2 regions of the Paucibacter sp. JuS9 genome follow, and region 2 is predicted to be linked to the other one. Evidence: predicted binding sites of a transcription regulator. Region 2 holds the regulator's gene; the other holds the start of a gene.
The links. Region 2 encodes FNR, which switches genes on or off when oxygen is low (the NO sensors DNR and NnrR bind a similar motif). Its sites were predicted from a motif close to TTGATNNNNATCAA; they were not measured.

Region 1: the regulator FNR is predicted to act here: its motif matches at 2,922-2,935, upstream of ABT392_RS11960 (phenylacetic acid degradation protein PaaY).

The regions. Positions count from the first base shown of each region.
Region 1 is NZ_CP194172.1:2,670,710-2,680,263, reverse strand. Features, by position in the region: gene moaA (GTP 3',8-cyclase MoaA) at 1-239, opposite strand, end outside; gene ABT392_RS11970 (M28 family metallopeptidase) at 277-1,644, opposite strand; gene ABT392_RS11965 (DUF1801 domain-containing protein) at 1,797-2,186, opposite strand; gene ABT392_RS11960 (phenylacetic acid degradation protein PaaY) at 2,220-2,822, opposite strand; gene ABT392_RS11955 (enoyl-CoA hydratase-related protein) at 2,950-3,762, shown strand; gene paaI (hydroxyphenylacetyl-CoA thioesterase PaaI) at 3,765-4,202, shown strand; gene paaK (phenylacetate--CoA ligase PaaK) at 4,210-5,517, shown strand; gene paaA (1,2-phenylacetyl-CoA epoxidase subunit PaaA) at 5,554-6,555, shown strand; gene paaB (1,2-phenylacetyl-CoA epoxidase subunit PaaB) at 6,552-6,851, shown strand; gene paaC (1,2-phenylacetyl-CoA epoxidase subunit PaaC) at 6,862-7,638, shown strand; gene paaD (1,2-phenylacetyl-CoA epoxidase subunit PaaD) at 7,638-8,153, shown strand; gene paaE (1,2-phenylacetyl-CoA epoxidase subunit PaaE) at 8,178-9,257, shown strand; gene ABT392_RS11915 (TetR/AcrR family transcriptional regulator) at 9,277-9,554, shown strand, end outside.
Region 2 is NZ_CP194172.1:2,345,223-2,354,776, forward strand. Features, by position in the region: gene ABT392_RS10465 (NADP-dependent isocitrate dehydrogenase) at 1-1,950, opposite strand, end outside; gene ABT392_RS10470 (urease accessory protein UreH domain-containing protein) at 2,077-2,763, opposite strand; gene hemN (oxygen-independent coproporphyrinogen III oxidase) at 2,772-4,175, opposite strand; gene fnr (fumarate/nitrate reduction transcriptional regulator Fnr) at 4,275-5,036, shown strand; gene ABT392_RS10485 (hypothetical protein) at 5,040-5,321, opposite strand; gene ABT392_RS10490 (hypothetical protein) at 5,318-5,551, opposite strand; gene ccoG (cytochrome c oxidase accessory protein CcoG) at 5,572-6,978, opposite strand; gene ccoP (cytochrome-c oxidase, cbb3-type subunit III) at 6,985-7,893, opposite strand; gene ABT392_RS10505 (cbb3-type cytochrome oxidase subunit 3) at 7,886-8,047, opposite strand; gene ccoO (cytochrome-c oxidase, cbb3-type subunit II) at 8,063-8,680, opposite strand; gene ccoN (cytochrome-c oxidase, cbb3-type subunit I) at 8,701-9,554, opposite strand, start outside.

The DNA.
Region 1 (9,554 bases), 330 kb from region 2:
CGCGTGATCTCTTCGAAGCTCAGCAATTCGCTGTGTTTCAGGAAGCTGTGGCTCTTGTCGAACACTTCCTTGGGCATGCAATAGCTGCAGCGGAAATTGCAGCGGTCGGTGACCGAGATCCGCAAGTCGTGCAGCGGCCGGCCGAGCGCATCGGCGAGCAAGCCCCTGCTGCCGGCCTGCGGTGGCGGCAGGGGCAGCGAGCGACGATGGTCGACCAGGGGAATGATGCGCTCGGACATGGGGCTCATTGTGCCCGCCCGCTGCGCGGGCGTCCGTTCAGCGTGTTGGACGGCCGCCTGGCTTCCAGGCAGGGACGTAATCTGTATTTGCCAGCCAGCGGGCCGGCTCGATCAGCGACTGGATCACTGCCGTCATGAAGGGCAGGTCCAGGTGAGCAATGTTGTCGTCGGCCTTGTGATAGGTCGGCGTGGTGGCCCAGCCCGAGACGGTGTGGGCCACGATGCCGGCCAGGGCCAGCTGATAGTTGTCGGAACGCTGGAAGAACTTGTGTTCCGGGTAGGGGTCGGCGGTAATGCTGAAGCCGCGGGCCTTCATGGTCTCGCCGAAATCCGAGCGCTCGAAGCCGGTCATCATCAGCGTCTTGGCCGGCAGCTTCGGGTCCTGCGCGCCGATCATCTCGAACTCGAGGTTGGCGATGATGTCGGTCAGCGGAATCGGCGGGTTCTTGGCGAAGTAGTCCGCGCCCAGCAGGCCGATTTCCTCGGCGCCGAAGCAGACGAAGAGGATGGAGCGCCTGGGCTTTTCGCCGGCAGCCAGCGCGCGCGCCACTTCCAGCACGGCGGTGACGCCGGAGGCGTTGTCGTTGGCACCATGCATGATGGTCACGCCATCGGCCTGCATGCCCAGGTGGTCCAGATGGGCAGAGAACAGGATGGTGCCGGCCTTGGGGTCGGTGCCTTGCAGATGACCTATCACGTTGGTCGTGATCAGCTTGTCCTGGACCACCGCTGGTGGCTCGAAGCTCAGCTCCAGGCCTGGCTTGGCTGCCAATTGGTCAAACAGGGCTTCTGGTACGACCAGCAGGGTAGGTCCTGGCTTGCCGCCAGCCGTGGGCTCGCCCATCAGGCGCGGCTGACTGCCCATCTGGGCATAGGTCTTGCGGTTGGCTTCGCTGTCGCGAATGATCAGCAATTGAACGCCCTGGCGAGCCGCTGCGGCGTACCAGCCCCGAATCGGCGCAGTGCCCTTGACGAGGACCAGCTCCTCCTTGCCCAAGTCCTTCGGATCGTCCGAGCTCGCCACGCTGAGCTTGCCGCTTGCCGGCTTGCCGCTGGAGATCAGCAGCGTCAAGCCGGCCGATTCAGCCTTGCCCCCGACATTCAGCCGGCCGGTACCCTCCAGGCGCGGCCTGGGGATCACGGCCGTCTGCAGGTAGCTGTTGTTCATGCCCGGCGCCGGCTTGATGCCGAAGCTCTCGAACTGCGAGGCGACGTAGACAGCGGCGATGGTTTCGTCGCGCGTGGCGCTCTTGCGGCCTTGCAGCGCATCGGAGGCCAGGAAGGACTCATGGGCGCTGACCCATTGCTGCTTGACGATCCAGGGCGTCTGCGCTGTCTGGGCCGTAGCGGCCAGGCTCAGCGCAGCGCAAGCGCCGACGAGGAGAGATTGGAGAGAAAAGCGCACCGTCCGTCCCTTCGATTGATGGATGTGTTCTGAAGCGGCGGATTATGGTGGCGGGCGGGGCGAGAGGCGCTTGGTCACTGTGCGAGGTGCGCTCAAACAGGCGCTCAAACAGGCGCTCATTCATTCGCTCGAACAGGCGCTCAACAAGGCACTCAACGCTGCGGCTTCTTGCCCTTCGCAGCGGCTCCAGCGGCCTCGGCCGCAAACGCCAGCTCCAGGTACTCGCGCACATTCTTCTTGAAGAGGTCGCCGAGCTTGTTCAGCTTGATGTGGCGGCGCTTGCCCTGCTCGCCTTCCAGCACGCCGTGCCTGTCGGGCAGCTCGCTGCCTCGGCTGAACTCCAGCGCGAGGTGCTTGTCGTAAGAGAAGAGGGCGCAGACCGGCGACCTGGCCGAGAACAGCAGGCCGCCGTAGCGCACCTCTTCGCGCAGCCGCGGCCCGGCGGTGTGGATCAACTCGCGGGTGCGATCGATCAGGGCGAAGCGCTCGGCATCGCCTTTGCGCAGCTCGGTCAGGAAATCATCAACGGCTTCGGGGTTCATGCCCCGATTGCACCACCGAATCGATGAGGCGATTCAGCCCTTGCGCTGCGCCAGCGTCTGGTGGGCAGAGTCCGTCTGCAGCAGCGGGCGGTCGGCCTCCAGCTCGATCAGGGGCTGGACTTCCTGCATCGTTGCGAGGCAGCGCACCGTCAGCTGTTGGTAGGTCTGCGTGCCTTCCAGCTTCCAGCGGATCTCGTCGTCGGAAAGCTCGCGCAAGACCTTGGCCGGCACACCGGCAATCAGCGAGCGCTCCGGCAGCTTGAGCTTGGCGCGCACAAAGGCGCTGGCGGCGACGATGGCGTAGGCGCCGACCTCGGCCTCGTCCATCACCACGGCATTCATGCCGACCAGGGCATCGTGCCGCACGATGCAACCATGCAGGACGGCGCCATGGCCGATATGGCCGTTGCGCTCGACGACGGTTTCCGACGCCGGGAAACCATGGATCACGCAGGTGTCCTGCACGTTGGCGCCTTCCTGCAAGACGATGCGGCCGAAGTCGCCGCGCAGGCTGGCGCAGGGGCCGACATAGCAGCCCGGGCCGACGATCACGTCGCCTATCAGCACGGCGGTGGGGTGCACGTAGGCACTCGGATGGACGACGGGGATGACTCCGTCGATGGCGTAGCAAGGCATTTCGCTTCTCCGGGTTTACCCCGGCCAATCGGGGCGGCGGCGCCCTTGCGCCAAATCAAGTGCGACCTTACGATCTACCGACCGGTCGGTCAAGAGTGTTTGATCGGCAGCAAGGAGTGATCGAACAATGTCCGAGAGTCCCGAACTGGTGATCCAGGTCAGCACGCAAGGCGCGGTACGCATCTTGACGCTGAACCGCCCGACGGCGCTGAACGCCTTCACGGCAGCCATGCTGGCGTCGACCCGCGAAGCGCTGGCTGAAGCGGCTGCCGATTCGAGCGTGCGCGCCGTGGTGATCACCGGCGCCGGCCGCGCTTTCAGTGCCGGCCAGGACCTTGGCGACCCACTCGTCAAGCCCGATCCAAGCCCCGGCGCCGCGCCCAAGGACATCGGTCATCTGCTCGACGGTTATTACATCCCGCTGGCGCTGCAATTGCGCGCGATGCCCGTGCCGACGATTGCGGCCGTCAATGGCGTGGCCGCCGGTGCCGGCGCAAATTTCGCGCTGGGCTGCGACCTCGTGATTGCTGGCGAGAGCGCCAGCTTCATCCAGGCCTTCTCCAAGATCGGCCTGATTCCGGACTGCGGCGGAACCTGGCTCCTGCCGCGCCTGGTGGGTCGTGCCAAGGCCATGCAGCTTGCCTTGCTGGGCGACAAGGTGAAGGCCGCCGAGGCCGTGTCCATCGGTCTGATCGCCCGTTGCGTACCCGATGCTGATTTGATGAGTGAGGCCATGGCCACCGCGCAAAAGCTCGCCGCCATGCCCAGCCGTGCGCTCGCCGAAACCCGCCGCCTGATTGACCAGGCCATGGACCAGGACTTCGAGGATGCCTTGCGCGTCGAGGCCATGATGCAGAGCCAGCTCGGCTTCGCGCATGACTACAGCGAGGGCGTGCAAGCCTTCATGGACAAACGCAGTCCCCAGTTCAAGGATCGCTGAGCATGCTGTCTCCTCAACAGATTGCCGAACGCGTCCGCGACGCCATGTTCGCCAACGACCGCGCCAGCAAGGGCTTGGGGATGGAGATCCTGGCCATCTCGCCCGGTGGCGCCACGCTCACGATGACGGTGCGTGACGACATGCTCAACGGCCTGGACATCTGCCATGGCGGCTTCATCACCACGCTGGCCGATTCCGCCTTTGCCTTCGCCTGCAATGCCTACAACGAGATGACCGTGGCCTCGGGCTTCGACGTCAGCATCGTGGCGCCGGGCAAGCTCGGCGACCGGCTGACTGCGGTGGCCGAAGAAGTGCAGCTGTCCGGCCGCACCGGTGTCTATGACATCACCGTGCGCAACCAGCGCGATGAATTGGTGGCCTTGTTCCGTGGTCGCTCGTACCGGCTCAAGGGCAAGCCCGTCGTCCACATCCAGGAGTGAAGTAGCAATGCCTGTGAAGAACCCATCCCCCGGCGAGCTGGAGTCCATCGAGACCGCCAGCCGCGACGAGCTGCAGGCGCTGCAACTCGAGCGCCTGCGCTGGTCGCTCACGCATGCCTACGAGAACGTGCCGCACTACAAGGCGGCGTTCGACGCAAAGGGTGTGCATCCCTCGGACCTCAAGACCCTGGCCGACATCGCCAGGTTCCCGTTCACGACCAAGAAAGACCTGCGCGACAACTATCCCTTCGGCATGTTTGCCGTGCCGCGCGCGCGCGTGTCGCGCATCCATGCCTCGTCGGGCACGACGGGCAAGCCGACGGTCGTCGGCTACACGCAGCGCGATATCGACACCTGGGCCGGCCTCGTGGCCCGCTCGATCCGCGCCGCCGGTGGCCGCGCTGGCGACATCGTCCACATCGCCTATGGCTACGGCCTCTTCACCGGCGGCCTCGGCGCGCATTACGGTGCGGAGAAGCTGGGCTGCACGGTCATCCCGATGTCGGGCGGCCAGACCGAGAAGCAGGTGCAGCTGATCCAGGACTTTAAGCCCGACATCATCATGGTCACGCCCAGCTACATGCAGGTGATCATCGAGGAGTTCGAGCGCCAGGGCCTGGACCCGCGCTCGATGTCGGTCAAGGTCGGCATCTTCGGCGCCGAGCCCTGGACCGAGGCGATGCGCCGCGAGATCGAAGGCAAGGCCGGCATCGATGCGGTGGACATCTATGGCCTGTCTGAAGTGATGGGCCCCGGCGTTGCCAGCGAATGCGTGGAAAGCAAGGACGGTCCGGTGATCTGGGAAGACCATTTCTACCCGGAGATCATCAATCCCGAGACCGGCGAGCCGGTGCCTGACGGCGAGGAGGGCGAACTCGTCTTCACCTCGCTCAGCAAGGAAGCGCTGCCCATCATCCGCTACCGCACCCGCGACCTCACGCGCCTGCTGCCGCCGACCTCGCGCAGCATGCGCCGCATGGGCAAGATCGTCGGCCGCAGCGACGACATGCTGATCATCCGCGGCGTCAACATGTTCCCGACCCAGGTCGAGGAGCTGGTGCTGGCGGAGCCGCAGCTGTCGGGCCAGTACCAGATCGTAGTGAGCCGCGAGGGCACGCTCGACGAAGTGGAAGTGCGTTGCGAGTTGCAGCCCACGGCCATGGGTTCCGACGTGGGCGCCATCGCGAAACACCTGCAGCACCGCATCAAGACCTTGATCGGCGTCAGCACCAAGGTCACGGTCGGTGCTCCAGACTCGATCGAGCGCACGCTCGTCGGCAAGGCGCGCCGCGTCATTGATCGCCGACCCAAGTAGTTCAGCAAGAAAACAAGCAAGCAAGGAGTACGCACCATGTACACCCAAGCCATGAGCGTCGGTCCACAAGACCAGGCGAGCAAGGTCCGCAGCGCGGAAGACCTGCAGCGCGAGGAAGCCTTCGAGGCCCGCATCGCAGCAGGCGACTTCATCGAAGCCAAGGACTGGATGCCCGAGCATTACCGCAAGACGCTGGTGCGCCAGATCAGCCAGCATGCGCATTCCGAATGCGTGGGCATGCTGCCCGAGGGCAACTGGATCACCCGCGCGCCGACGCTCAAGCGCAAGGCCATCCTGCTCGCCAAGGTGCAGGACGAGGCGGGCCACGGCCTCTACCTCTACTCGGCAGCCGAGACGCTGGGCACCAGCCGCGACCAGATGCTGGAAGCGCTGCACACCGGTCGCGCCAAGTACAGCTCGATCTTCAACTACCCGACGACGACCTGGGCCGACATCGGCGTGATCGGCTGGCTGGTCGATGGCGCGGCCATCATGAACCAGGTGCCGCTGTGCCGCTGCTCCTTTGCGCCCTATGCCCGGGCCATGATCCGCGTCTGCCGCGAGGAGAGCTTCCATCAGCGCCAGGGCTATGAATCCTTGCTGGTGATCATGCGTGAAGGCACACCCGAGCAAAAAGCCATGGTGCAGGACGCCGTGAACCGCTGGTGGTGGCCCTCGCTGATGATGTTCGGCCCGGCCGACAAGGACTCGCCGAACTCCGAGCAATCGATGCGCTGGGGCATCAAGCGCATTTCCAATGACGACCTGCGCCAGAAGTTCGTCGATGCCACGATCCCGCAGGCCGAAATCCTCGGTGTGACCGTGCCGGACCCCGACCTGAAGTGGAACGCCGAACGCGATTCCTACGACTTCGGTGCGATCGACTGGTCCGAGTTCTGGCGCGTTGTCAATGGCGACGGACCGATGAACCGCGAGCGTCTCGGCGCCCGCGTCAAGGCCTGGGAAGACGGCGCCTGGGTGCGCGAGGCCGCACTGGCGCATTCCCGCAAGCAAGCTACCAAGGAACAAGCAGCATGAGCACGAACGCTACTCAGAACGAATGGCCGCTGTGGGAAGTCTTTGTCCGCAACAAGGCGGGCCTGGACCACAAGCACTGCGGCAGCCTGCACGCCGCTGATTCGAAGATGGCGCTGCAGATGGCCCGCGACGTCTACACACGCCGCCAGGAAGGCACGAGCATCTGGGTCGTGCTGTCGAGCCAGATCGTGGCTTCGGACCCGGGAGAGAAGGGCATGTACTTCGATCCGATGGAAGACAAGATCTATCGCCATCCGACGTTTTACGAGCTGCCCGATGCTCTGAACCATATGTGATTGCAGCGATATGTCTCAGCAATCCATCAAGGTGGGCTCCGCCCCCGAAGTCCAGTACCTGCTGCGCATCGGCGACAGCTGCCTGATCCTGGCCCAGCGCATCAGCGAATGGTGCGGCCATGCGCCCATCCTCGAGGAGGACATCGCGCTGTCCAACATCGCGCTGGACCTGATCGGCCAGGCGCGCGCCGTGCTCACGCATGCCGCCAAGCTTGACGGCCAGGGCCATGACGAAGACCAGCTTGCTTTCCTGCGTGACGAACGCCAGTACCTGAACCCGGTGCTGATGGAGCTGCCGCGCGGCGACTTCGCCTACACGCAGCTGCGCAACTTTGGTGTCGCGACCTGGCTGCTCCTGCTCTGGCGCCGGCTCGAAAATTCGAGTGATGCCGAAGTGGCAGCCATCGCCGGCAAGGCCGTCAAGGAAGCGGCCTATCACCAGCAGCATGCGGCCGACTGGGTGCTGCGTCTGGGCGACGGTACCGAAGAATCGGCGCAACGCATGAAGACCGCGCTGACTGCGCTGTGGCCCTACTTCAACGAGCTGTTCGATGCCGATGCGGTCGATGCTGCCGCGGCCGCTCAAGGCCTGGGCCCGGCCTGGTCGGACCTCAAGGACGACTGGCGCGCTGCCTTTGCCGAGGTGCTGGAAGCAGCGCAGCTCACGGTCCCCAAGGACAGCGGATTCCGCAGTGAAGGCCGGCTTGGCATGCATGGCGAACACATGGGCCATCTGCTCGCCACCATGCAATACCTGCAGCGCGCCTATCCCGGAGGCAAGTGGTAATGACGCCGCTGCCGATGGCCAACTCCTGCGGACGGCTGGAAGCCGCCTGGGAGGTGCTGCGCCAGATTCCCGACCCCGAAGTGCCGGTGATCACGCTGGCCGAGCTGGGCATCGTGCGCGACCTGCGCGAGACCGCGGGTGGCCTGGAAGTCGTACTCACGCCCACGTATTCCGGCTGCCCGGCCACCGAGCTGATCCAGGACGACGTGCGCGCCGCGCTCGCCGCCTTTGGCGAAGTCGAGATCGTGATGCAGCGCGCCCCGGCCTGGACCACCGACTGGATCACGGAAGCGGGCAAGCAAAAGCTCAAGGACTACGGCATCGCGCCGCCCGGCCCGGCGAGCGGCCCGCAGCCGATCCGGCTCGTGCACCGCGCTTCGCTCACCAAGCTCGCCTGCCCGCGCTGCGGCTCCGAGAACACCGAGAAGCTGTCGGCCTTCGGCTCCACGGCCTGCAAGGCGCTGTACCGCTGCCTCGCCTGCCGCGAGCCCTTCGAACACTTCAAACCCATCTGAACGATTCAAGAAAAAGAGACCGCCATGAGTCTTCATTTCCATCCTTTGAGAGTTCGCGAAGTCCGGCCCGACACCGACGAGGCCGTCATCGTCTCGTTTGATGTGCCCGCTGCGCTGGACGAGACCTTCCGCTTCACGCAGGGGCAATACCTGACCCTGCGCGCCGATGTGAACGGCGAAGACCTGCGTCGCTCGTACTCGATCTGCTCAGGCGTCGACGACGGCGAGCTGCGCGTGGGCGTGCGCAAGGTCGGCGGTGGCGTGTTCTCGAACTGGGTGCATGGCGCCTTGAAGGCCGGCGACGAGATCCAGGTCTTCCCGCCGCAAGGCCGCTTCTTCGTGCCGCTGGACCCTGCCATCAGCCGGCATTACCTCGGCATCGCCGGTGGCTCGGGCATCACGCCCATCCTCTCTCTGATGAAGACGGTGCTGGCTCGCGAGCCCAACTCGCGCTTCACGCTGCTCTATGGCAACCGGCGCCCGGCCTCGACCATGTTCAAGGAAGAGATCGAGGACCTGAAGAACCAGTACCTGACGCGCCTGTCGCTGCACCACGTGTTCTCGCGCGAAGCGATGGACGCGCCCTTGCAGGCCGGCCGCCTGGACGAGGCCAAGATCGGTGAGTACCTGCGCACACTCATCCCCGCCGCCGGCATCGACCATGTGTTCGTCTGCGGCCCGAATCAGCTGAACGACGAAGCCGAGGCCGCGCTCCTGAAAGCTGGCGTGCCCGAGGATCGCATCCACATCGAGCGCTTCGGCACACCCGAGATGCAGCAGGGCAAGCCGGCGCCGCACGAGGTGCAAGAGGGCGATGCCGACGCAGCCAGGGTGCTGGTGATCCGCGATGGCGTAAGCCGCGAGATCGAGTTCTCGAAGAACGACCCGAGCCTGCTCGATGCAGCAGCGCGTTCCGGCATGGACGTGCCGTTCTCGTGCAAGAGCGGTGTCTGCTCCACCTGCCGCTGCAAGCTGCTGGAAGGTGAAGTGCGGATGGACAAGAACTTCGCGCTCGACAAACATGAGCTCGCTGCCGGCTTCATCCTGAGCTGCCAGGCGCACGCCTTGACCCCGCGCGTGGTCATCTCCTTCGACGAACGCTGAACCCACAAGACCAACAACAATGGCAAGAGGACGAGCAGCAGGCTTCGACGCCACCCGCGATGAGATCCTGGAGCAGGCCGCGCGCCTGTTCGCGGCCAAGGGCTATCCAGGCACCTCGATGAACGAGGTGGCCGAGGCCTGCGAGGTGAGCAAGCCCACCCTGTACCACTACGTGCGCGACAAGCACGAGCTGCTGGTGCAGATCTGCGAAGACCATGTGCAGACGCTGGCCGCACTGGTGGAAGACGTGCAGGCGCAGAAGCTGGCGGCGGAGCCGCATCTGCGCGAGCTGATACG
Region 2 (9,554 bases):
GGGGTTCTTGTTGTTGTCCAGCAGTTGGCCCGTGGCCGTGTCCAGCGTCTTGGCCAGCAGCTTGGCGCGGGCATTGTTGTTCTTCAGGCCCAGGTCTTCCAGGCTGACCGCCAGGGCCAGGAACTCACCCAGCGAATCCCAGCGCAGATGGTTCTCTTCAACCAGCTGCTGCACATGCTTCGGAGCTGAACCGCCAGCGCCCGTTTCGTACATGCCGCCGCCGGCCATCAGTGGCACGATGGAGAGCATCTTGGCCGAGGTGCCCAGTTCCATGATGGGGAACAGGTCGGTGAGGTAGTCGCGCAGGATGTTGCCGGTGGCACTGATGGTGTCCAGGCCGCGGATCACGCGCTCCAGCGTGTAGCGCATCGCGCGCACCTGGCTCATGATCTGGATGTCCAGGCCCTGCGTGTTGTGCTCGTGCAGGTACATCTTGACCTTGGTGATCAGCTGCGCCTCGTGCGGGCGGAACTGGTCGAGCCAGAACACCACCGGCATGCCCGAATTGCGGGCGCGGTTGACGGCCAGCTTCACCCAGTCGCGGATCGCGGCGTCCTTGCACTGGCACATGCGCCAGATATCGCCCTGCTCCACCTCCTGGCTCATCAGCACCTCGCCGCTGTCCAGGTCGGTGATGTTGGCCACGCCGTCTTCCGAGATCTCGAAGGTCTTGTCGTGCGAGCCGTATTCCTCGGCCTGCTGGGCCATCAGGCCGACATTGGGCACGGTGCCCATGGTCTTCGGGTCGAAGGCGCCATGCCACTTACAGAAGTTGATCATCTCCTGGTAGATGCGGGCGAAGGTCGACTCCGGCATCACGGCCTTGACGTCCTTCAGGCGGCCGTCGGCGCCCCACATCTTGCCGCCGTTGCGGATCATCGCGGGCATGGACGCGTCGACGATGATGTCGTTGGGCGAATGGAAGTTGGTGATGCCCTTGGCCGAATCGACCATTGCCAGCTCGGGGCGGTGCTCGTGGCAGGCGTGCAAGTCGCGCTTGATCTCGTCCTGCTTACTCTGCGGCAGCGTGGCGATCTTGTTGTACAGATCGACCATGCCATTGTTGACGTTGATGCCCAGCTCGTCGAACAGCTTGCCGTGCTTCTCGAAAGCCTCACGGTAGAAGATTCGCACGCAGTGGCCGAACACGATGGGGTGCGACACCTTCATCATCGTGGCCTTCACGTGCAGAGAGAACATCACGCCGGTCTGGCGCGCGTCCTCGATTTCCTTTTCGTAGAAGTCCAGCAAGGCCTTCTTGCTCATGAACATGCTGTCGATCACCTCGCGGTCCAGCAGGGCGACCTTGGGCTTCAAGACGATGGTCTTGCCGCTCTTGGTGATCAGCTCCATCTTGACATTGCGGGGGCGGTCCAGCGTCATGGACTTTTCGCCGTGATAGAAGTCGCCGGCATGCATGTGCGAGACATGCGAGCGCGAGGCCTGGCTCCAGTCGGCCATGCTGTGCGGGTTCTTGCGGGCGTATTCCTTGACGGCCTTGGGTGCGCGGCGGTCGGAGTTGCCTTCACGCAGCACCGGGTTCACCGCGCTGCCCACGCACTTGTTGTAGCGCGCGCGGATGTCCTTCTCTTCGTCGGTCTTGGGTGCTTCCGGATAGTCCGGAATGGCGTAGCCCTTGCCTTGAAGTTCCTTGATCGCAGCCTTCAATTGCGCGACGGAGGCGCTGATATTGGGCAGCTTGATGATGTTGGCTTCGGCCTTCAGCGTCAGACGGCCGAGCTCCGACAGGCGGTCGGGCACGCGCTGGTCTTCACGCAGGCATTCCGGGAACTGGCCCAGCACGCGGCCGGCAACGGAAATGTCGCTCGTCTCGACATTGACGCCCGCAGGCGCAGCGAAGGCGCGGACGATGGGCAGGAACGACGCGGTCGCCAGCAGCGGCGCTTCGTCGGTCAAGGTGTAGATGATGGTCGGTTGCTGCAGTGTCATGGGGTATCCAGGTCGGCCAACAATCAGGCGCAGTGGTGGGACAACTAGAGTGGCGATTCTAGGACAGCCGGGCCAGACTGGGAGCCCAGTCTTATATAAGTCTTGCGCTCGGCGGGTCGGCGCGGGCTAGCTGCAAAACGCAGCAATCTGGTCCCACAAGCCCATGGCCAACGCCCAGGTGGAAGCAGCGGCCAAGGCAAAGCCGGCCAGACGAATGGCCCAGCCCGTGCCTTGTGCGCTCAGCGAGCGCAGCAGCGTCGGCCCCAGCACGAGGCCGATGCCCGAGGCTGAGGCAAAGGCAGCCATGACCAGGGCACCGGCAGCGGCGCTGCTGGCCAGACCAGCGGTCAGCAAGGCGGATTGCAGCAAGCCGCAGGGCCAGGCCACCCAGGCCAGGCCGAGCAGACCGGACCGCGCCGGGGCGGACAGGGTGACCCGCCCGGCGCCAGGCATCGCCAGCCTCACCTCGCCTGCCTGCTCACTGACTTGCCTGCCAATCTGGCCCAGCCAGGCCGGCTGACGGGCGAACACCAGCAGGTAAAGCCCCAGCAGCAGCGCCGCGCAATGGACCAGCAACCACAGGGGCCGCAGCCAGGCCGCAGCACCGCCGAGCCATGCCAGGGCACCAACACTGGCGGCAGCGATGGCGCCACCAAGCGCGTAGCTGAGCAGGCGGCCAAGCTGGAAAGCGCCCATGGAACTGCGCCCACCGCGACTGCAGCCGGTGGCCGCCGCGCCGCACATCGCAAGGCAATGCGGCGTGCCGGCGAGACCCATCAGCAGGGCAGATCCGGCGAGTGCAGCGTCCAGCATGGCAGCGTTCAGATGATTCGCGAGAAGCGCGCGCGTTGCTGGTCGGCCTGCAGATAGCGGTCGAACACCAGGGCCACGGCGCGGACGAAGTACCAGCCTAGCGCCGTCACCTGGATCGCGCCGGGCTCAATCTCGACCATGCCCGTTTCCGCCAGCGCGTGGAGCTTCTCCAGCTCGGCCGCGAAATAGCGCTTGAAGTCGACCAGGTGCGCCAGCTCGATGGATTCAAACTCCACGCGGCCCTGGCACATCAAGGCCATGATGACCGCGCGGCGCACCAGGTCGTCGCGATTCAGGGCCAGGCCGCGCGCGGTGGGCAGCTCGTCATGACGCAGGGCGTCGTAATACTCAGGCAGCGTCTTCACGCTCTGGCTGTAGGTGGCACCCACACGGCCGATGCTCGAGACGCCCAGACCGATCAGGTCGCAATCCGGTTGCGTGCTGTAGCCCTGGAAGTTGCGATGCAGTCGCCCCTGGCGCTTGGCCACGGCCAAAGAATCGGTGGACAGCGCGAAGTGGTCCATTCCGATATAGCTGTAGCCATTGGAAAGGAAGCCGCTGATCGCACCAGCCAGCATCTGGATCTTGTCGCCGGCCTGCGGCAGCTCGGCCGCGTCGATGCGGCGCTGCGGCTTGAAGCGCTGCGGCAAATGCGCATAGCCGTAGAGCGCGATCCGGTCCGGCTTCAATGCCGCGACCTGGGCCACGGTGCGCGCGAACGAGGTGGACGTCTGCAGCGGCAGGCCGTAGATCAGGTCCACATTGATCGACTCGAAGCCCAGCGCCCTCGCCTCGCGCATCAGGGCGACCACGCTGTCATGACTCTGCACGCGGTGCACGGCCTTCTGCACGTCCGGATCGAAGTCCTGCACACCGAAGGACAGGCGGTTGAAGCCGATCTTGCGCAGGTGGGCCAGGCGCTCGGCATTGACCGTGCGCGGATCGACCTCGATCGACACCTCGGCGCCCGGCTGCAGCCGGAAGGCCTGGCGCAGGTCGCCCATCAAGGCCTCAAGCTCGGCATCGCTCAGGAAGGTCGGCGAGCCGCCGCCGAAATGCATCTGCGAGACCTGCGGCTGCCGGTCGAGGTGGCGCAGCGTCAACTCGATCTCCTTGCGCAAGGCGACCAGGTATTCACCGGCGCGCTCATGGTGCTTGGTGATCACCTTGTTGCAGGCGCAGTAGTAGCAGACCGATTCGCAGAACGGTATGTGCACGTAGACCGACAAGGGCGCGCTGCCCCCCACCATTTCCTTGCGCTGCTCCAGCGCCTGGATGTACTCGGTCTTGCCGAAGGCTTCGACAAAGCGGTCGGCGGTAGGATACGAGGTGTAGCGGGGGCCGGCGACGTCGAAGCGGCGCAGGAGGTCGGCATCGATGCCGGCGGTGGATTCGGTGAGCGTCTTGACCATGAACGCCACTGTGACCAAGCTCCCCGCCTTCAGACTTGATCCGGATCAATCTCTCATCGCTTGCGGCAGAGAACAATGCGCCAACGATTGAGGATCATCATGTTCACCGATACCGCAATGAGCGCCAGCACCCCTATCAAGCCCGAGCCGTTCAAGGTCGCCTGCTCCAGCTGCAATCTGCGCGAGCTCTGCTTGCCCGTGGGATTGAGCCAGGAAAACATCGACCAGATCGACAACATGGTCGGCCAGCGCAAGCAGGTGCCGCGCGGGGAAGCGCTGTTCCGCAGCGGCGACCCCTTCCAGTCGATCTTCGCGGTGCGCACCGGCTTCTTCAAGACCTGCGTGTCGTCGGAAGACGGCCGCGACCAGGTGACTGGCTTCCAGATGGCTGGAGAACTGCTGGGCCTGGACGGCATCAGCAGCGACCACCACAGCTGCGACGCCGTGGCGCTTGAGGACTCGCAGGTGTGCGTGATCCCGTTCAGCCGCCTGGAAGAACTGTCGCGCGAGTTCAATGAATTGCAGCGCCAGTTCCACAAGATCATGAGCCGCGAAATCGTGCGCGACCATGGCGTGATGCTGCTGCTGGGGTCGATGCGCGCCGAGGAGCGCCTCGCCGCCTTCCTCCTGAACCTCACGCAGCGCCTGCAGGCGCGCGGCTTCTCGGCTTCGAGCCTGGTGCTGCGCATGACGCGTGAAGAAATCGGCAGCTACCTCGGGCTCAAGCTCGAGACCGTCAGCCGCACATTCTCGAAGTTCCAGGACGACGGCCTGCTGGAAGTGAAGCAGCGCCAGATCCGCATCATCGATCAGGCAGGCTTGCAGCAATTGGTCAACGGCACGAACTGCGCCGCGAACTGACGTTCAGCGGGGCCAGTGCGGGGCGCTGCGGCGCCCTTTTTCTTCTTCATCCGGCATGCGGGCCATCAACACGCTGATGGCGCATGCAATGCTGATCACCAGCCACAAGACGAGAAAGGTCAGCGTGTAAACGCCCTGGCTCGACAGGCTCAGGTGCTCGCTGATCCAGAGCTCGCTGGGGTCGACCTGCGCGAAGACCAAGGCCTCCAGCACACCGGCCATCACAAAGGCCGGCCACAGCACGACCATCGCCAGGCCTCGCCTGCTGACCGGCTCGGTGCTCATTTGCCGCCCGTGGCTGCGTGGTTGCGGGCCCGCATCGCAGGCTGCTGAGCGGCATCGTCGATGCCCTCGGCCGAGGGTCGCGAGGCCTGCTCGATCACCGGATCGGGATGCGTGATGGCCAGGGTCAGCGTGGCAAAGCTCGCCACCACCACGGCGGCAGGGCCGCCAATCACCAGCCACATGAAGCGATAGCGCCACCAGGGCTTGGCTGCATGGATTGCGTCGGACATGGGGACTCCTTGCTCTGTATTCATCGTGGCACCACGAAGGTGGATTTCTCGGCGAGGGGGGCCGCTCCCGCGCCATTCAGGACAAACTCAATGTGCTGAGCGCCGGCACCGGCCGCCGTGGCGGCCTCGGGCGGCAAGCGCAGCGCCACGGTAACCCAGCGGGCTTCGGCCGGCGCCAGCGTGAGGCTCACCGGCGCCGCGAGCTTCAGGCCCTGCAGACCGCGTGCATCAAGCTGCAGCATCTGCGGCTGCTCGGTGGCATTCATCAACTGCACACGGTAGATGTTTTCGACCAGGCCATCTTCGACGATGCGGGCCAGGCTGGCACGATCACGTACCACGTCCATGCGCACCGGGGCACGCGTGGCCAGGCTGTAGACCAGTGCGATGCAGACCAGCAAGAGCACGGCCGAATAGACCATCACGCGCGGCCGGAACATGCGCCGTATCAGCTGCAGCTTCGTCAGGTGCTGCGACAGACCGTTCTCGGTGTCGTAGCGGATCAGCCCCCGCGGGTAGCTCATCTTGTCCATCACGTCGTTGCAGACGTCGATGCAGGCGGCGCAGCCTATGCATTCGTATTGCAAGCCCTTGCGAATATCGATGCCGGTCGGACAGACCTGCACGCAAAGCGTGCAATCGATGCAGGAGCCCAGGCCCTGGGCTGTCGGGTCCGCCTTCTTGCTGCGCGAACCACGCGGCTCGCCGCGCTCGCTGTCGTAGCTGATGATCAGCGTGTCCTTGTCGAACATCGCACTCTGGAAGCGCGCATACGGGCACATGTACTTGCAGACCTGCTCGCGCATGTAGCCGGCATTGCCATAGGTGGCAAAACCATAGAACAGCACCCAGAACGTCTCCCAGGGACCCAGGCCGAAGCTCATGACCTCGGCGGCAAGCACCTTGATCGGCGTGAAGTATCCGACGAAGGTGAAACCGGTCCACAGGCCGAGCACGATCCACGCAGCCTGCTTGCCGCTCTTGCGCCAGAGCTTGTTGAAGTTCCAGGGCGCCTTGTCGAGCTTGATGCGGGCCTGGCGGTCACCCTCGAAGAGCTTCTCCACCCACATGAAGATCTCGGTATAGACCGTCTGCGGGCAGGCATAGCCGCACCAGAGCCGCCCGGCCACCGCTGTGAACAGGAACAGCGCGTAGGCCGAGATCATCAGCAGCGCTGTCAGGTAGATGAAGTCCTGCGGATACAGGACCAGACCGAAGATGTAGAAGCGCCGGCTGCCGAGGTCGAACAGCACAGCTTGCCGGGCATTCCACTCCAGCCAGGGCAGCCCGTAAAACAGCAACTGCGTGCCCCACACCAGCGCCCAGCGCCAGGCCGCGAACCAGCCGTGAACTGCGCGCGGATGGATCTTGTCCTGGGCCTTGTACAGCGAGATGACCTGGACGCTGGAATCTTCGGACTGATTCATCAGGGTTTACTGCTTGGGCCCGTTGTGCGAGAGCGACCACACGTAGGCTGCGAGCACGTTCATCTGATCAGGACTCAGTCGCGACTCGTGGGCCGGCATCTGATTGGTCTTGCCTTCGTTGATCATGCGCACCACGGCTTCTTCGCCCCAGCCATGCAGCCAGACCTTGTCGGTCAGGTTGGGCGCGCCGAGGGCCTGGTTGCCCTTGCCGTCCATGCCATGGCAGGCCGCGCAGGCGCCGAACTTGGTCTTGCCCAATTGTGCAGCGATCGAGTTGTGCGGGCTGCCCGACAGGCTGAGCACGTAGTTGGCGACGTTCTTCACATCTTCGGCACCACCCACGGCTGCAGCCATCGGCGGCATCTGACCCTGGCGGCCCTTGGCGATCGTCTGGACGATGGTCTCGTGGCTGCCGCCATAGAGCCAGTCGTCATCGGACAGATTGGGGAAGCCCTTGCTGCCCTTGGCATCCGAGCCATGGCAACCGGCGCAGTTGTTGGCGAACAGGCGCTCGCCAATGCCCATGGCCTTGGGATCCTGTGCCAGCTTCTCTGCAGGCTGCCCCTGGAACTGGGCGTAGACCTTGGTCATCGCCTCGTTGGCCTTGGCCATCTCCGCCTCATGTTGCCCCTGGCTGCTCCAGCCCAGGCTGCCGGCCATTGCGCCGAGGCCGGGATAGAGGGCCAGGTAGATGCCGGAGAACAGCACCGTCAGCACGAACAGGCCCATCCACCAGCGCGGCAGCGGGTTGTTCAGCTCACGCAGGTCTTCATCCCAGACATGGCCGGTGGTGTTGTCAGTGGCCATGACGCGGCGACGCGCCGCGATGACCAGCAACAGCAGGCACAGCACCAGACCCACGATGGTGGCGCCAGCCACGAACCAGGACCAGCTGGCAGAAACGAAATCACTCATTGCTTGCTCCTTGCGAGCCCGGCTGTTCGTCGGCAAACGGCAGTGCGGCGGCTTCATCGAAGTTGCGCGCGCGCTGGTAAGCCCACCACACGATGGCGCCAAAGCACGCCAGCGAAAGCAGGGTCACGACGCTTCGAATTTGATTGAGATCCATGATGACCTCTCTTGCTTATTTCACCGAGGTGCCCAGCACCTGCAGGTAGGCGATCACGGCTTCCAGTTCGGTCTTGCCCTTCACGGCCTCGGCGGCACCGGCCACCTCGGCATCGCTGTAGGGCGCACCGAGAGTGCGCAGCACGCTGAGCTTCTTGCCCATGTCGCTGTCGTCGACCGGCCGTGTGGCCAGCCAGGGGTAGGCCGGCATGTTGGACTCAGGCACCAGATCGCGCGGATTGATCAGGTGGATGCGATGCCATTCATCGCTGTACTTGCCACCCACGCGTTGCAGATCGGGTCCGGTGCGCTTGCTGCCCCACTGGAACGGACGGTCGTAGACGAATTCGCCGGCCAGCGAGTAGTGGCCGTAGCGCAGCGTCTCGGCGCGGAAGGGGCGGATCATCTGCGAATGACAGTTGTAGCAACCTTCGCGCACATAGATGTCGCGCCCTGCCACCTGCAGCGCGGTGTAGGGCTTGAGCCCGGGCACTGGCTGCGTGGTGGAGCGTTGGAAGAAAAGCGGCACGATCTCGACGACACCGCCGACGATGACCGTCAGCAGCACCAGCACGATCATCAGGAAATTGCTGGTCTCGATCTTCTCGTGACCTTTGACGTTATGGCTTGCCATAGCTTATTGACTCCGTGGCTTCAGGCGTGGGCCAGCACGGCCGGCACAGGCACCGGCGTGGTCTTGCCCGCTTGCATCGTCTTCACGACGTTCCAGCCCATGATCAGCATGCCGCTGAGGTAGAGCAGGCCGCCCGTGAGGCGCACGACATAGAACGGATAGGTCGCCTTGACGCTTTCGACGAAGGTGTAGACCAGCGTTCCGTCCGGATTGACCGCGCGCCACATCAGGCCCTGCATCACGCCGGCAATCCACATCGCGGCGATGTAGAGCACGATGCCCAGGGTGGCGATCCAGAAGTGCAGCTCGATGGCGCGCTTGCTGAACATCTCCGTGCGACCGTACATACGGGGGATCAGGTGGTACAGGCAGCCCATCGAGATCAGGCCCACCCAGCCGAGGGCGCCGCTGTGCACGTGGCCCACCGTCCAGTCGGTGTAGTGGCTGAGCGCGTTGACCGTCTTGATCGACATCATCGGTCCCTCGAAGGTCGACATGCCGTAGAAGGACAGCGAAACGATCAGGAACTTCAGGATCGGGTCGTCACGCAGTTTGTGCCAGGCCCCGCTCAGGGTCATGATGCCGTTGATCATGCCGCCCCAGCTCGGCGCCAGCAGCACCAGCGAGAACACCATGCCCACGCTCTGCGCCCAGTCCGGCAGCGCCGTGTAGTGCAGATGGTGCGGGCCCGCCCACATGTAGGTGAAGATCAGCGCCCAGAAGTGGACGATGGACAGGCGATAGCTGTAGACCGGGCGACCCGCCTGCTTGGGGATGTAGTAGTACATCATCCCGAGGAAGCCGGCTGTCAGGAAGAAGCCCACGGCGTTATGGCCGTACCACCACTGCACCATGGCGTCCTGCACACCGGCAT